DNA from 3 places in the Streptomyces sp. NPDC051320 genome. Region 2 is predicted to be linked to each of the others. Evidence: riboswitches for the same ligand, from Rfam matches in the RefSeq annotation. Region 2 holds a riboswitch; each other region holds the start of a gene.
The links. Region 2 has a riboswitch for thiamine pyrophosphate ahead of AB0M87_RS14035 (cytosine permease). Riboswitches for the same ligand answer to the same signal wherever they lie in the genome.

Region 1 (5,182 bases), on a different contig from region 2:
GACCGGGAGGTCGCCCTGGCCGAGGTGGAGTACGTCGGAGGCGATGGCGTGCGCGACATCGGCGCGGTCGTTCACCGCGAGCAGGGCGCCGTGCCTGCGGCAGGCGTCGGCGAAGACCTCGAGGTGTTCCAGTTCCTCGGCGGCTTCCATGCCCTTGTCACGCAACTGGACGATGTCCACGCCGTATGCCAGGACGGCGTCGAGGAACTCCGGGAGATCGCCCTGCCGCTTACGGGCGTCCGTGCACAGGTACAGCCGGGCATCGGACAGCGGTGCTGGTGCGGTGGACATCGGATGTTCCCCCCGGTCGTTGGTGCGAGCGTGCGGTGGTGCGGTGGTGCGTGCTGATCGGTGCATGCGGTGCACGGCGCCGGAGCGCCGGCGTCGTGCACCGCGAGGCGTTCGGACTGTGCTCAGAGGGCGAGCGCCTGAGCCCGGCGCTTCACCTCCGTCCCGCGATTCTCACTCAGTGCCTGCGCGGGGGTGCCCGGCAGGGTCTCGTCCGGAGTGAAGAGCCACTCGAGCATCTCTTCGTCGCTGTAGCCGTCGTCCCGCAGCAGGGTCAGCGTGCCGGACAGGCCCTTGACCACCTTGTTGCCGTCGATGAAGGCGGCAGGCACCTGGAGCACGCGGTTCTCACCCCGGCGCACGGCGATCAGCTGGCCCTCCTTGACCAGCTGACGGACACGCGTCACCTCGACACCGAGCATTTCGGCGATGTCGGGCAGGTGCAGCCAGGCGGGGACGAGAGCATCGATGTTTGCGTCAATCTCGGTCACGGCACCCAGCCTGCCATCCCGCACCGACAATCAGCACCCCGGACTACGGCGTTCAGCCCCCGGCCGGCCGTACCGACGCCTTCAGCGCAATGCCCGGATCGGCCACCCGCACCGGATCCAGCGGCGCCCCCGACTCGATCAGCCTGCGTCCCTGAGCCAGGTCCCTGGGCCGTCCCACGGCGAGCAGCGCGACCAGCCGCCCCTCACGCAGCCAGCAGACCGACCAGGCGGGAGCCGCGGAAGCACCCTCGCTCGCGCCGGGGAGTGAGTCCGGGGACGGGTCGCCACGCCGGATCAGGGTGTCGGCGGCCGGGTGGTGGCCCGCGTACTGGACGAAGCGGCCGAACTGCTCCGACCAGAAGTACGGCACCGGGTCGTAGGCCGGCGGCGCCTCGCCGACGATGTCGGCGGCCACCGTACGGGGGCCCTGAAGAGCGTTGTCCCAGTGGTGGATCAGCAGTCGCTCACCGTATCGGCGGGACGGGAAGGAGGCGCAGTCACCGACCGCGTACACCCCCGGCAGCGTGCTGCGCAGCCACGCATCGGCGGTGACCGAGCCGTCGGCGCCGAGTTCGATTCCGGAGCCGGTCAGCCAGCCGGTGGCCGGCCGCGCGCCGATACCGACGAGCACGGCCCCGGCGGTCAGCCTGCGCCCGGACTCCAGCACCACGGCGCCGGGCTCGATACGGGACACCCGGGCGTGCGTGAGCAGTTCGGCGCCACTGTCCGCGTACCAGTCGGCCATGGGCGCCGCGATTCCGGCGGGCAGCGCTCCGGCCAGGGGCTGCCCGGCCGCCTCGACGACGGTCACCGCGCAGCCGGCTTCGCGGGCGGCCGTCGCGAACTCCGCGCCGATCCAGCCCGCCCCGACGACCACCACGTCGTGCCGGGCGGCCAGGACCGCCCGCAGCCGGGTCGCATCGTCGAGGGTGCGCAGCAGATGGACGTCGGGGACGTTCTCGCTGCCGGGCAGGGTGACCGGGCGGGCGCCGGTGGCGACGACCAGGACGTCGTAGGGCACCGGGCCCTGCGTGGTGTCGAGTCGGTGGTCCGATGCCCGCAGCCCGGTCACCTCGCGCCCCAGCAGCAGGGTCACACCGAGTGCGTCGAAGTCCACGTCGAAGGCGGATCCGTCGGCCTTGCCGAGCAGCACGGCCTTGGACAGCGGCGGCCTGTCGTACGGCTGGTGCGGTTCGTCGCCGACCAGCGTGACAGCGCCGGTGAAGCCCTGGTCCCGCAGCGCGACCGCGGTCTGCACTCCGGCCATGCCCGCGCCGACGATGACGACGTGCCTCTGCTCACTCACCCGTTACCTCACTCACCCGTTGCTTCAGTCAGCCGTTGCTTCAGTCAGCCGAACACCGTCAGGACCGCGGCCCAGCGTCGGCCCCCTCGGTCCGGCCGGCACCGGGGGGCGGCCGGTCTTACTGCCGACGGAAACCTGGGGTTAGGCTGGCCAAGCTAAACCACTCGCGGGAGTCCGGGCGCACCGGGCTGAGAGGGAGGCTGCGACGGCCTCCGACCGTACGAACCTGATCCGGGTCATGCCGGCGAAGGGAGGGGCTGGACGCCCATGCACGCGGACAGAGCTCATGCAGACACGGTTCCGGACGTACTGCCGGACGTACTGATCGTCGGCGGCGGGATCATCGGTCTCGTCACCGCCTGGCGCTCGGCGCAGCGCGGGCTGCGCACCACTGTCGTCGATCCGGCACCGGGCGGCGGAGCGGCGCAGGTCGCCGCCGGCATGCTGGCCGCCGTCACCGAACTGCACTACGGCGAGCAGGTCCTGCTCGGCCTCAATCTGGAGTCCGCCCGCCGTTATCCGGCGTTCACCGCCGAGTTGGCGGAGGCTTCCGGCCAGGACCTCGGTTATCGCACCTGCGGCACGCTCGCCGTCGCGCTCGACGCCGACGATCGTGCGCACCTGCGTGAACTGCACGCCCTGCAGCAGCGCTCGGGGCTGGCCTCCGAGTGGCTCACCGGCCGCGAATGCCGGCGTCTGGAGCCGATGCTGGCGCCCGGTGTGCGCGGCGGTCTGAGGGTGGACGGCGACCACCAGATCGACCCGCGGCGGCTCGCGGCAGCCCTGGTCACGGCGTGCGAGCGGACCGGGGTGGATTTCCGGCGCGACCGCGTTTCCGAACTGACCCTGAGCGGGGGCCGGGCCACCGGGGTCGTGCTGGCGGCCGGCGGCGCGCTCGGCGCCGGCCAGGTGGTGCTGGCGGCGGGCAGCCTCAGCGGGAAGCTCGCCGGGGTACCGGACGACGTGCTGCCGCCCGTCCGCCCGGTGAAGGGCCAGGTGTTGCGGCTCACGGTGCCGAAGGCTTTCGCGCCCTTCCTCAGCCGTACGGTCCGCGCGGTGGTGCGCGGCAGCCACGTCTATCTCGTACCGCGGGAGAACGGCGAACTCGTCGTCGGCGCCACCAGCGAGGAGCTCGGCTGGGACACCACGGTCACCGCGGGCGGCGTGTACGAACTGCTGCGCGACGCGCATGAACTGGTCCCCGGCATCACCGAACTACCACTCACCGAGACCCGGGCAGGTCTGCGCCCGGCGTCCCCCGACAACGCCCCGTTGCTCGGCCCGACGGCGCTGCCCGGACTCCACCTGGCCACCGGCCACTACCGCAACGGCGTGTTGCTGACCCCGGTGACCGGCGATGTGATGGCCGAGTTCCTCACCACCGGCGAACTCCCCGCCGCGGCCGCCCCCTTCACGCCACGGCGTTTCTCACCCGCACGGCAGGAGCAGCCCGTATGACCGCCCCGAACGGTTGCGTATCGGTCTCCGTGAACGGTGCCGCGCAACGCGTCGCACCGGGCACCACCCTCGATCTGCTGGTCGCCACCGTGACCCGGGCACCGGCCGGAGTGGCCGCCGCGCTCAACGAGGCCGTGGTGCCGCGTGGCCAGTGGCCCAGCACCCCGCTCGGTGACGGCGACCGCGTCGAAATCCTCACCGCAGTCCAAGGAGGCTGACCCCGATATGGCAGACGATCTCCTGTCCATCGCCGACTGCACGTTCTCGTCCCGCCTGATCATGGGCACCGGTGGTGCGCCGAGTCTCGAGGTACTGGAGCGCTCGCTGATCGCATCGGGCACCGAACTGACCACGGTCGCGATGCGCCGCCTCGACCCCACCGTCCAGGGCTCGGTCCTCTCCGTGCTGGAAAAGCTCTCCGTCCGGGTGCTGCCGAACACGGCGGGCTGTTTCACGGCGGGTGAGGCGGTGCTGACCGCGCGGCTCGCCCGCGAGGCGCTGTCCACCGACTGGATCAAGCTGGAGGTGATCGCGGACGAGCACACCCTGCTGCCGGACCCGGTCGAACTGCTCGACGCCGCCGAGACGCTGGTGGACGACGGCTTCACGGTCCTCCCGTACACCAACGACGACCCGGTGCTCGCCCGTCGGCTGGAGGACGTCGGCTGCGCGGCGGTCATGCCGCTCGGCTCCCCCATCGGCTCCGGCCTCGGCATCCGCAACCCGCACAACTTCCAGCTGATCGTGGAACAGGCACGCGTACCGGTCATCCTCGACGCGGGCGCCGGCACGGCCTCGGATGCGGCCCTGGCGATGGAGCTGGGCTGCGCCGCGGTGATGCTGGCCTCCGCGGTGACCCGGGCGCAGGAGCCCGAACTGATGGCCGAGGCGATGCGCCGGGGGGTGGAGGCGGGAAGGCTGGCGTATCGGGCCGGGCGGATTCCTCGGCGGCACTTCGCCCGTGCTTCCTCGCCGGGTGAGGGGCGGGCCGCGCTGGATCCGGAGCGGCCGGCGTTCTGAGGCCGGGCTCCGGGAGCCGCGCTGTCACAGCTCGGCTTCAGTCCCGCTCCAGCCTCCCGGCCATCCGAACCCTGTCACCCCCAGCTCGTACACTCGCTTCGTGGACACGACCCTCAAGGACCCCCTCGTCGGGCAGCTGCTGGACGGCCGCTACCGCGTGGAGGCACGTATCGCCGTCGGTGGCATGGCCACGGTCTACCGGGCCGTGGACACCCGGCTGGACCGGGTGCTCGCGCTCAAGGTGATGCACCCCGCACTGGCCGTGGACGCCACCTTCGTGGAGCGTTTCATCCGGGAGGCCAAGTCCGTCGCGCGGCTCGACCATCCCAATGTGGTCGGCATGTTCGATCAGGGCGCGGACGGCGCGTATGTGTATCTCGCGATGGAGTATGTCGCCGGGTGCACCCTCCGCGACGTGCTGCGCGAGCGCGGCGCGCTCCGGCCCCGGGCGGCTCTGGACATCCTGGAGCCGGTGCTGGCCGCGCTCGGCGCCGCGCACCGGGCCGGGTTCGTGCACCGCGACATGAAGCCGGAGAACGTGCTGATCGGGGACGACGGCCGGGTCAAGGTCGCCGATTTCGGCCTGGTGCGGGCCGTCGGCACCGAGACCAGCAGCACC
Region 2 (5,182 bases):
GAAGCGGTGCCAGGCGGCGAACGCCGGCGGAGGCTGCGGTGGTTCACCGGTCAGCCAGTAGACGTTGTAGTGCTGGTGATGCATGCGCGCGACAGGAAGCAGGGTGACGGTGTCGCCGCCGGCCCGCGCGGTGAACCGCACCGCACCGGTGCCCTGCTTCTGCACGGACTGCGTGTCGAGGCGCGGCATGCGCATCGCGGCGCGGTCTCCGTAGGCACCGGCGAGCACCACCGGACCGAACCGCACGGCTTGTACGTCCGGGTCGTCCGGTGTCGGCTCGATGGCCAGTCGCATCGGCAGGGAGACCCCCACCCGGTCGCCGGTCTGCCATGGGCGGTTCAGTACCAGCCAACTGCCGGGCTGCGGACGGTCCCGGAGCGGGCGGTTGTTCAACGTGACGCGCGCGCCGGAGGCCCAGGACGGGATACGGATACGCAGTTCGTGTTTCGCATTCCCGGCGGCAACGGTGAGGGCGACGGAGGACCGGTCCGGAAAGTCGGTGGTCTGTCGCCAGGTGATGTCCTTCTCCCGCCACTTCACCTCGGAGGGGACGAAGAGGTTGACGAACAGGGTGTTGGCGCCGTGCGTGTAGATGGTGTCCGCGAACTTCGCCTGGGTCTCCATGCCGGTGCCGTGGTCGCAGGAGAAGTTGTCGTAGTCCGTGGAGTAGGCGTTCGGGTCGGTGCCCATGAAAGACGGCTGCTGCTTGAAGGCTCCCGGTACCAGGCCGGTGTAATAGATATTGAAGCCGTGCGCGGAGTCCGGGTCCTGTTCTCCGAGCATCTGATTGAACAGAGTGCGCTCGTAGTAGTCGAGCAGATCGGTCCGCTCGGGTGCGCGGAAGTGCATCAGCCGGGTGAGCTTGAGCATGTTGTAGCTGTTGCAGTTCTCGCAGCAGGTGTTGGACAGCTGAGAGGCGATGGCGTCCGGTTCGTGGAACGCCTCGCCATTACTGTTGCCGCCGATGACATACGTGTGGTGGTCCGTGACGATCTGCCAGAAGTTCTCGGCGATGGTGCGGTACCGGTCGCTCAGCCCTTCCTCCCAGAGCCGCATCGCACCGACCATCTTCGGTATCTGGGTGTTGGCGTGCAGTCCGGCGAGCCGGTCGTCGTTCTTCGCGAGCGGATCGAAGACGGCGGCATGGGTGAACCGCTCGGCGACCTTCAGCCACGTCGCGTCGCCGGTGACCGTGTACAGGTCGGCGAGCACGTCATTCATGCCACCGAACTCGGTTTCCAGCACCTGCTGCATGTGCTGGTAGCTGAGTTCGGCCGTACGCGCGTCCACCCAGGCGGCCTGGCGCAGCACGACATCGAGGGCCTGCTCACTGCCCGCGGAGCGGTACTGCTCGAGGAGACCCGCCATGATCTTGTGGATCGTGTAGTACGGCGCCCAGACGCCGGTTCCGGCCTCGAGGCGGTCGAAGAAGCTCTCCGGGAACGCCGACAGGTACCCGGTGCCGTATCCGGCCTGCGGGGACGCGGCCTGGCATTCGGCGAGCGCGGCGACCAGCTCGCGGCCCTTGTCGCGCAGCGCCCGGTCCCCCGTGTTGGCGTAGGTGAGGGCGAGGCCGGAGAGCAGATGGCCGGTGCTGTGGCCACGCAGTTCGACGTCCGGGGCCTCCCATCCGCCGCATGGCTGTGCGCTGCTCGCCAGGCCGACGTTGCGGCGGAAGGTGTGCAGCAACCGGTCGATGTCCACGAAGTGGAGATAGGCGGTGTTACGCGACTGATTGTCGCGGAAGGCGCTCGGGAGCAGGGTCACGGCGTCGAGCGGGAACGGGTGGCTGGTGCTGTCGCTCGCCGGTGCGGGCCGGGCGTGGACGTCGGCACGGGAGGCACTCGCCTGCGCTGTACCGGCGCTGTTTGCAGTGAGCATCGCGGCCGCGGCGCCGGTGGCGGCGGTCGCGATGAAATGCCGTCTGCCCAGCGGGCCGAGGTTCCGGGTGGGGGCGGGGGTTGGTTCGTCGATGCGGCTCACGGCGGTCTCCTCGCACACTCAGCGTTCGTTATATCGAACAATGAACGTAACTTCGGACGAGGAGACCATAGGATCCCCGAACATGGTCGTCAACGCCTGACGCAGACCCACTTCGGTTCCCAACTGCCCTTATCGCGTCCGGCGTTGCCCTCGCCCGGGCATAGCGCCCCAGCCCACCACGGGCGCACGAGACACACCCTCCGCGCAGAGGTCTTGGCGCGGCACGTTAGCCTGACCGGCGTACCGGACACGGGGTGCCCCGCCCAGGGGCTGAGATCACACCCGCCGAACCTGAACCAGTTAGCACTGGCGGAGGGATGTCAGACATGTCATTTCCACCTGCTCCCAGCGGCACGCCGGACACCGGCTCGCGCTCCGTCTTCGACGGCCGGATGCCTGCCGCGCCCGGCGACCTGCGTGTCGAGGCGCGCGGTATCACGCCGGTGCCGGAGCACCATCGCTATGGCGGTCCTGGGCGGCTGTTCACCGTATGGTTCGCTCCGAATCTGACCATGACCGGTGTGTTCACCGGCACCGTGGGAATCGCGCTCGGCCTGGACTTGCCCACCGCGCTGCTTGCCGTGGTGCTGGGCACCCTCGTCGGTGCTGTTCCCACCGCGTACCTCGGTACCTGGGGAAGTCGGACCGGCGCGGGTCAACTCCCGCTGGCCCGGCTCGCGTTCGGCCGGTCCGTGGCGGTGCCGGGGCTACTGCAGTGGCTGTCCTCGGTGGCCTGGGACGCGCTGATCGGACTGTTCGGCGGGGACGCACTGGCCCGTCTCTGCGGCTGGCCGTTCTGGCTGGGTGTGCTGGTGATGATGGTGGGGCAGGGGGCGCTCGGTGTGCTGGGATACGAGGCCATTCACCGGCTGCAGAAGCTGATGACCTTCGTGCTCGCTGCCGCGTTCATCGCCCTGGCCGTCAGGCTCCCGCACAGCGCCCACCCCGCGGCCGCCGGCAGCGTCCATGGGGCCGACCGTGTTGGTGCGTTCGTCCTGACCAGCACGATCGCTCTGAGTCTGGCGCTGTCGTGGGCGCCGTACGCCAGCGATTTCAGCCGTTACCTGCCGCGCAGCACGTCCCGCCCGCGGATGTTCTGGTACACGCTGCTCGGCGTCAGTGTGTCCTTCGTCGCCGTGCAGACGCTCGGTCTGTGGGGGGCGTCGGTCTTTACGGACCAGACCGCGCGGGGTGTCGACGCGTTGCTGGGTGGCGGTGTACTCGGCGGACTGGGGCTGTTGGCCGTGGCGCTCGCCGCCCTGTGCAGCAATGCGATGAACGACTACAGCGGCTCGCTCGCTCTGCAGACCATCGGCTTGCGCGTCCCGCGTCCGCTCGCGGCGGTTATCGCCGCCGTACTCGGCTTCCCGCTGGTGCTGTGGATGCATGCCGCCGACACCGCGGCCCGGTTCCAGAACGTGCTGTTGTTCGTCGGCTACTGGATTCCGGGCTTCGTGGCCGTCGTGCTGGTGGACTGGCTCGCCCGGGCGCGGACGGGTGCGCCGGTGGGCCTGACCACCGGGAGCAATCGTTCCCCGTCCGGCCGGGCGGCACTGGTGGCCTTCTGCGCCGCCTTCGCCGCAGCGGTTCCGTTCATGAACACCGGCCTCTACACGGGCCCGGTGGCTGCCGCACTGCACGGTGCCGACCTCGCCTACTACGCGGCGTTCCTCGGTGCGCTCGTCGTCTACGCGCCCCTCAGACTGCGCCGCCGGACCGTCGGCTGAACGAGCCGCCGCGGGCGAAGGCCAAAGCGGCGAAGCGTTCGCCGATGCAGCGATGTGTGGCGGCGTCCGGGTGGAGCTGGTCGGGCAGCGGCAGGTCGGCGGAGTCCGTTTCGCCGTAGAGGTCCCGACCGTCGAGGTAGTAGAGGTTCGGGTCCTCCCCCGCCCGCTGTGCCACGATCCGGGCCAGCTCGGCCCGGATGACGTTGAGCGTCAACTTCCCGCTCGCGCGTTCCGCCGGATCGCCCATGGCCTTGAACTGAAGCCTTCCGTCGCCGAGGTTGCTGAAGTCCGGTGCGGCCGGCCCGGGGGTGTCCTCGTGGATCGGGCAGAAGATGGGCGAAACGACCAGCAAGGGTGCGGTCGGGTGCCCGTCCCGGATGGTGTCGAGGAAGCCGTGGACGGCTGGGCCGAAGGCGCGAAGGCGCATCAGGTCGGCGTTGACCAGGTTGATGCCGATCTTGACGCTGATCAGATCCGCAGCGGTGTCGCGCATGGCTCGGGCGGTGAACGGGTCGAGCAGAGCGCTGCCGCCCAGGCCCAGGTTCACCAGGTCCACGCCGCCGAGGGAGGCGGCGAGCGCGGGCCAGGTGGTGGTGGGACTCGCGGCGTCGGAGCCGTGGCTGATCGAGCTGCCGTGGTGCAGCCACACCCGGCGGTTCCCCGGCGGTGCGGGCTCGACGGGGGCGTCGGTGCGCAGGGCGACGAGTTCGGTGGTCTCGTTGTGCGGCAGCCAGATCTCGACGTCCTTCATGTCGTCGGACAGCCCGGTGAAGCGCAGGGTGCCGACCGGGCCGGGCCGGGTCTCGGTCTTTCCGGTGGTCATGTCGATGGTCAGGGTGTTGCCGCCGGCGACGCAGGCCTGTTCGATGAGGCGGCCGTCGACGAGCAGGTCGTACACGCCGTCCGGGCGGGGCGGGGCGCCTGCGTAGACCCGCTTGGTGGGCAGCGTATCCAGCTCGAGGGCGGTGGCCCGGGTGCGGAAGATCAGCCGTACGCCGGAGGGCTGGGATTCCGCCATCGCCAGCTGCCCGTCGGCGCATTGGGCCCGGGCGTGCGCCGGCAACCGGTGCGGCAGCACGCCATGAGCGGTGTGCTCCACGTCGAGGCAGCCGCGCAGGAGCTCGGCGGTGACGGGCGTGGTGATCCACTCGGCCTTGGTGTGCATGTTCTCGTCCTGTTGATCGAAGCGGTCTGTGGGTCGAAGTCGTCTGTGGGTCGAAGCCGTCTGCTGATCAAAACGTCGACGGGTCAGGGGCGGGCCAATTCCGCAGCAGGGCATCCAGGGCGTCCAGGACCCGAGACCAGGTTTCCTGCGCGTCGGGGGCGCTGTGGCTGAACCCGCCCTGCATCTCCAAGCTGACGTAGCCGTGGAAGACACTGCCCAGCAGCCGGACCGCGTGGGTCTGTTCGGGCTCCACCAGGTCATAACCGCGCAGGATCGCCCGCGTCATCCGTGCGTGCCTGCCACCGGC
Region 3 (5,182 bases), on a different contig from region 2:
TCTCGCAGGCGCCGCTGCCGCGATATTCCTGCTGGTCGGCTACCTGCTCAAAGCTCTTGATCCACCACCGGAATTCGCCGACACCATGCTCACGGCGGGCTGGTTCTTCGGTGCGCTCACCGCGGCTGCCATCCTGGTCGCGGCGATCGGCCTGCTTCTCGCGGCTCTTCGCAACGGCTCGACCGAACTGCATGCCGACGAAGAGGACGGCGACGGCGGACTCTCCGACGAAGTCGCCCGCGCCCGGGATGCCTGGCGCCACGCTCTGCTGGAACGGGGCATTCTGCCGTTCCTGCGCGAGGCTCTCGCCGACCCGGGCACGGATCCGGTGACTCCGGTACCGCGCCGGTCCGCGGGCCGTATGCCCGACCTCGGCTACAGCAGGCCCGACTACGCCAGTCCCGGGGACGGTGACGAACTGCAGCGCCCCAGTTTCACCAGCCCGGACTTCACCAGTCCGGACTTCGGGGGGCCCGAGCACCGGCCGGAGTGATTTCTCCGGCCGGCGTGCGGGGCGCGGACCTCCCGTGTCAGTCGGCGATCGGCAGATAGACGCGGTTGCCGCTCGCGGCGAACTCCCGGGACTTCTCCGCCATCCCCGACTCGATCTCCTCCTGACTGCCGCCGTGTTCCCGGCGGATGTCCTGAGAGATCTTCATCGAACAGAACTTCGGCCCGCACATGGAGCAGAAGTGCGCGGTCTTCGCCGGCTCGGCGGGCAGCGTCTCGTCGTGGAACTCCCGTGCGGTGTCCGGGTCGAGAGCCAGATTGAACTGGTCCTCCCACCGGAACTCGAAGCGGGCGTCCGACAACGCGTCGTCCCACTCCTGCGCGCCGGGGTGCCCCTTGGCGAGGTCCGCCGCATGAGCGGCGATCTTGTAGGTGATGACGCCGGTCTTCACGTCGTCCCGGTTGGGCAGGCCCAGGTGCTCCTTCGGCGTGACGTAGCAGAGCATCGCCGTGCCCCACCAGGCGATCATCGCGGCCCCGATGCCGGAGGTGATGTGGTCGTAGGCCGGCGCCACATCCGTGGTGAGCGGTCCCAGGGTGTAGAACGGGGCCTCCTCACAGATCTCCTGCTGGAGATCGATGTTCTCCTTGATCTTGTGCATCGGGACGTGTCCCGGGCCCTCGATCATCGTCTGGACGTCATGCCGCTTGGCGATCGTGTTGAGCTCCCCGAGCGTGCGGAGCTCAGCGAACTGCGCCTCGTCGTTGGCGTCCGCGATCGACCCGGGCCGTAGTCCGTCGCCGAGCGAGTAGGTCACGTCGTAGGAGGCGAGGATGTCGGAGAGCTCCTCGAAGTTCTCGTAGAGGAACGACTCCTTGTGGTGCGCCAGGCACCAGGCGGCCATGATCGATCCGCCGCGTGAGACGATCCCGGTCTTGCGGCGCGCGGTGAGCGGCACATACGCCAGCCGCACGCCGGCATGCACCGTCATGTAGTCGACACCCTGTTCGGCCTGCTCGATGACGGTGTCCTTGTAGATCTCCCAGGTCAGTTCCTCGGCCCGGCCGTCGACCTTCTCCAGTGCCTGGTAGAGGGGCACCGTCCCGATCGGGACCGGGGAGTTGCGCAGCACCCATTCACGGGTGGTGTGGATATTGCGTCCGGTGGACAGGTCCATGACGGTGTCGGCGCCCCACTTGGTGGCCCAGGTCATCTTGTCCACCTCTTCCTCGATGGAGGAAGTGACCGCGGAGTTACCGATGTTGGCGTTGACCTTCACCAGGAATCGCTTGCCGATGATCATCGGCTCGATCTCCGGATGGTTGACGTTGACCGGGAGCACGGCCCGGCCGGCCGCGATCTCCTCCCGGACAACCTCGGGGGAGACGTTCTCGCGGACCGCGACGTACTCCATCTCCGGGGAGATCTCCCCGCGTTTGGCGTACGCGAGCTGGCTCACCGCGCGGCCGTCGCGGCCCCGCCTGGGCTGCCGCGGCCGGCCCGGGAAGACCGCGTCGAGTCCGCGCAGATCACCGTCTCCGCCACGGAGCAGGCCACCGCGCGGCGACGTGTGCTTGAGTCCGTCGTCCTCGGGACGGACCGGGCGTCCCGCGTATTCCTCGGTGTCGCCCCGGCCGATGATCCAGCTCTCCCGCAGCGGGGCCAGCCCACGGCGTACATCCGTCTCAACGGTGGGGTCGGTGTACGGACCTGACGTGTCGTACAGCGTCACGTGCTGCCCGTTGGTGAGGTGTACCTGCCGGACCGGCACCCTGAGGTCGGCCCTCGAGCCCTCCGGGCCCGGGACATACCCCTTGTGCCAGCCGGGCTTGCGCTCGTTGCTGTCGTTGGCAGGCGTGTGTGCGTCCACTGTGGTCATCAGACCTACTCCCTACGCCGGCATTACCCGGTAACAGGTTCGGCGGTCGGCGCAGCTGCAGCGATTGCTGGTCAGCGCCCTCTCAGCCCGGTGCTCCGAGCTCCCGCGTGTGCAAAGGTGCCCCCACGCTAGCGCCCTGCCGGGCCTGCTGAACAGAGGGCCTCTCTTCTTGCGATGATCCGGCAGTGACCTCGCTCCTGGATCCGCCCGACCGGACATCCGGCCATCCCGCCGGGCACACGCACAGCCATGGCCCCGCGGCTCCGGTGTCCAAGCACCTCCGCAAGGTCATCGCGGCCGTGCTGATCCCCTTCTCCGCAGCGGTGATCGTCGGCCTCCTCGTGCTCTGGCCCGGCGGCGCGCCGCCGCACGCACGCACCGGAGTCGGCTTCGACCGGCAGACGCAGCAAGCACGAGTGGTCGCCCTCACCGCTGTGGACTGCAAGGACGTGCATGCCAGTCAGACATCGACCACCGGAGACTCCACCACCGGAGATCCCGCCACCGGCGCGGAGGCGGGCACGTCAACAGGGGAGTGCAGGAAGGCGAAGGTCGAGGTGGAGACCGGCAGGGACAAGGGCAGGATCTTCACCGAGATCGTCCAGCCGGACGCACCACGGCAACTGCACCAGGGGCAGGGAGTGGTGGTGGCGTACGCGCCCGACGCACCGCACGACCTGCAGTATTCGGTGTCCGATGTGGACCGGAAGCTCCCGATGGCCCTGCTCGCCGGGGTCTTCGCGCTGGTGGTGGTCGTGGTGGGCAGGATGCGGGGGGCGATGGCCCTGGTCGCACTGGTCGTCAGCTTCGCCGTGCTGACGCTGTTCATCCTGCCCGCCATCCTGCACGGGTCGGATCCGCTGATCGTCGCGGTGGTGGGGGCGAGCGCGATCATGCTGATCGCGCTCTACACCTGCCACGGGCTCAGCGCCCGTACCTCTGTCGCCGTCATCGGCACCCTGGTCTCGCTGTTGCTGATCGGCCTGCTCGGCTCACTGTTCACCGGGTGGGCGAGTCTGTCCGGCAATACGGACGACAGCACCGGTCTCATCCACGGCCTGTATCCGCACATCAGTATGAGCGGGCTGCTGCTGGCCGGCATCATCATCGGCTCGCTGGGCGTGCTGGACGACGTAACGGTCACGCAAACCTCAGCCGTATGGGAACTTCACCAGGCCGATCCCACCATGAGCGCCCGCGGGCTCTACCGGGCCGGTATCCGGATCGGCCGTGACCACATCGCGTCCGTGGTGAACACGCTGGTCCTGGCATACGCGGGTGCGGCGCTCCCCCTGCTGCTGATGTTCTCCATCGCGCAGAGCAGCGTGGGCACAGTGGCCAATGCCGAACTGGTGGCGCAGGAGATCGTCAGGACTCTGGTCGGCTCGATCGGCCTGGTCGCCTCCGTCCCGGTGACCACGGCGCTCGCGGCGCTCGTGGTCGCGGCCGACCGGCCGAACCGCGGTGACGCTGCTCCGGCGCGTGTGCCGCGGGGCGGTGGGGGGCACCGCCGCAGGCACTGAGGCAAGGGACAGCGGGGCGGCTCGGCCTACCCCGCGTTCTCCTCGGCCAGAATCCGGCCGAGCGCGTCGTCGAGGCTGCCGTCGAAATGGCGCAGGGTGTGTTCCTGTCCGAGGGGTACCAGCTTGTCCGTACGGTCGAGAAAGGCCACCAGCGGCGCACTGCCGGCCCGGAAGAGAGCGCGGTCGGCGCCGACCTGGAGCCGGATGTGTGTGTCGGAAAGCCCGGCAGGCTCGCTGGGCGATACGTGCACATCACCCTCACCGGTCGGGGCGTTGATGCCGTCGAGCAGCAGCTCGCGGCTGAACGTCCAGGTCACCGGGGCGTCTCCGGGCAGATGGAAGGTCATCCGGATCGCATAGGGGTCGGTGACGTCGTAGCAGAGTTCCACCGGGATACGGAAGGAGAGCTCCTCGGAGACGAGGAAGCTCATCATGACCTCTGCCTGGACCAATTCGCGCATGTCCCTACCCCGCAGTAGACGCCGTGTTGGATCACGAGATGGCCGGGACTGTGCCCCGCAACCGTCTTGACGTAATCGTGCTGTAAGCGCTAGCGGATCACAAGGAGTGATATTTCAGATACTGATAGAGAACACTAAGGAATGAAGCAGAGCTCCGACTTCACACCGTAACTGTTCGACTACTGACTGCAACTGTTCTCTCTGGTTCACAGGTATGGAAATGGCCACGGTGGCGGCAGCCGATCCCGCGGTGACCGGGATGGCCGCACAGACGGTTCCGAGGGCGTACTCCTGGTGCTCAACCACCGGCTGCATCCGCTCGACCGCGGCCAGCCGCTCCAGCAGGACGCGCCGGTCACGCACCGAATACGGGGTCAGCGGCTGCACCGGATAGCGATCCAGATGATCTTTGCGGGACGCCTCGTCGAGCTGGCTCAGCAGACACTGCCCCACCGCGTGAGCATGACCCGTTTCCCGGAAGTCCGCCCACTCCTCGACGGCGGGCGTGGCGGGGGTGTCGGCGATCGCGACAAGTTCGATTTCACCGTCGCGGTAGACCGCGAAATACACCGCGACACCCAGCGAGTCACGCCAGTAAGTCAGCGAATCCACCAGCGTGGCGTGGCCGCTGTGGACCGCCCCGTCACCGCCCAGCCGCTCGGCAGCCGCTCCGGGCACGAAAACACCGCTCTCCCGGCGCAGGTAGCCCTCGTGGGTGAGCGTGCGCAGCAGGTGGTACGCGGTGGGCAGCGGAAGTCCGGCTTCTCGAGCCAGCTGCTTGGCCGGGGCGCCGTCAGGATGGGCGCCCACCGCCTCCAGCAGTCGGAGCGCCCTCTGCACCGAAGCGATCAGTGTCGGAACAACTGGT

Region 1: linked by a shared signal. The riboswitch ahead of thiO (glycine oxidase ThiO) and the one ahead of AB0M87_RS14035 (cytosine permease) in region 2 are both predicted to bind thiamine pyrophosphate.
Region 3: linked by a shared signal. The riboswitch ahead of thiC (phosphomethylpyrimidine synthase ThiC) and the one ahead of AB0M87_RS14035 (cytosine permease) in region 2 are both predicted to bind thiamine pyrophosphate.

What each region holds. Positions count from the first base shown of each region.
Region 1 is NZ_JBFBAL010000010.1:7,598-12,779, reverse strand. It holds gene thiE (thiamine phosphate synthase) at 1-291, opposite strand, end outside; gene AB0M87_RS22075 (Rv2175c family DNA-binding protein) at 414-779, opposite strand; gene AB0M87_RS22070 (FAD-dependent oxidoreductase) at 832-2,046, opposite strand; TPP riboswitch at 2,242-2,355, shown strand; gene thiO (glycine oxidase ThiO) at 2,353-3,543, shown strand; gene thiS (sulfur carrier protein ThiS) at 3,540-3,761, shown strand; gene AB0M87_RS22055 (thiazole synthase) at 3,769-4,563, shown strand; gene pknB (Stk1 family PASTA domain-containing Ser/Thr kinase) at 4,664-5,182, shown strand, end outside.
Region 2 is NZ_JBFBAL010000005.1:278,910-284,091, reverse strand. It holds gene AB0M87_RS14040 (beta-L-arabinofuranosidase domain-containing protein) at 1-1,881, opposite strand, end outside; TPP riboswitch at 2,224-2,318, shown strand; gene AB0M87_RS14035 (cytosine permease) at 2,310-3,710, shown strand; gene AB0M87_RS14030 (GDSL-type esterase/lipase family protein) at 3,682-4,875, opposite strand; gene AB0M87_RS14025 (TetR/AcrR family transcriptional regulator) at 4,943-5,182, opposite strand, start outside.
Region 3 is NZ_JBFBAL010000007.1:214,227-219,408, reverse strand. It holds gene AB0M87_RS17795 (hypothetical protein) at 1-493, shown strand, start outside; gene thiC (phosphomethylpyrimidine synthase ThiC) at 531-2,330, opposite strand; TPP riboswitch at 2,323-2,447, opposite strand; gene AB0M87_RS17785 (YibE/F family protein) at 2,516-3,853, shown strand; gene AB0M87_RS17780 (SsgA family sporulation/cell division regulator) at 3,880-4,314, opposite strand; gene AB0M87_RS17775 (helix-turn-helix domain-containing protein) at 4,429-5,166, opposite strand.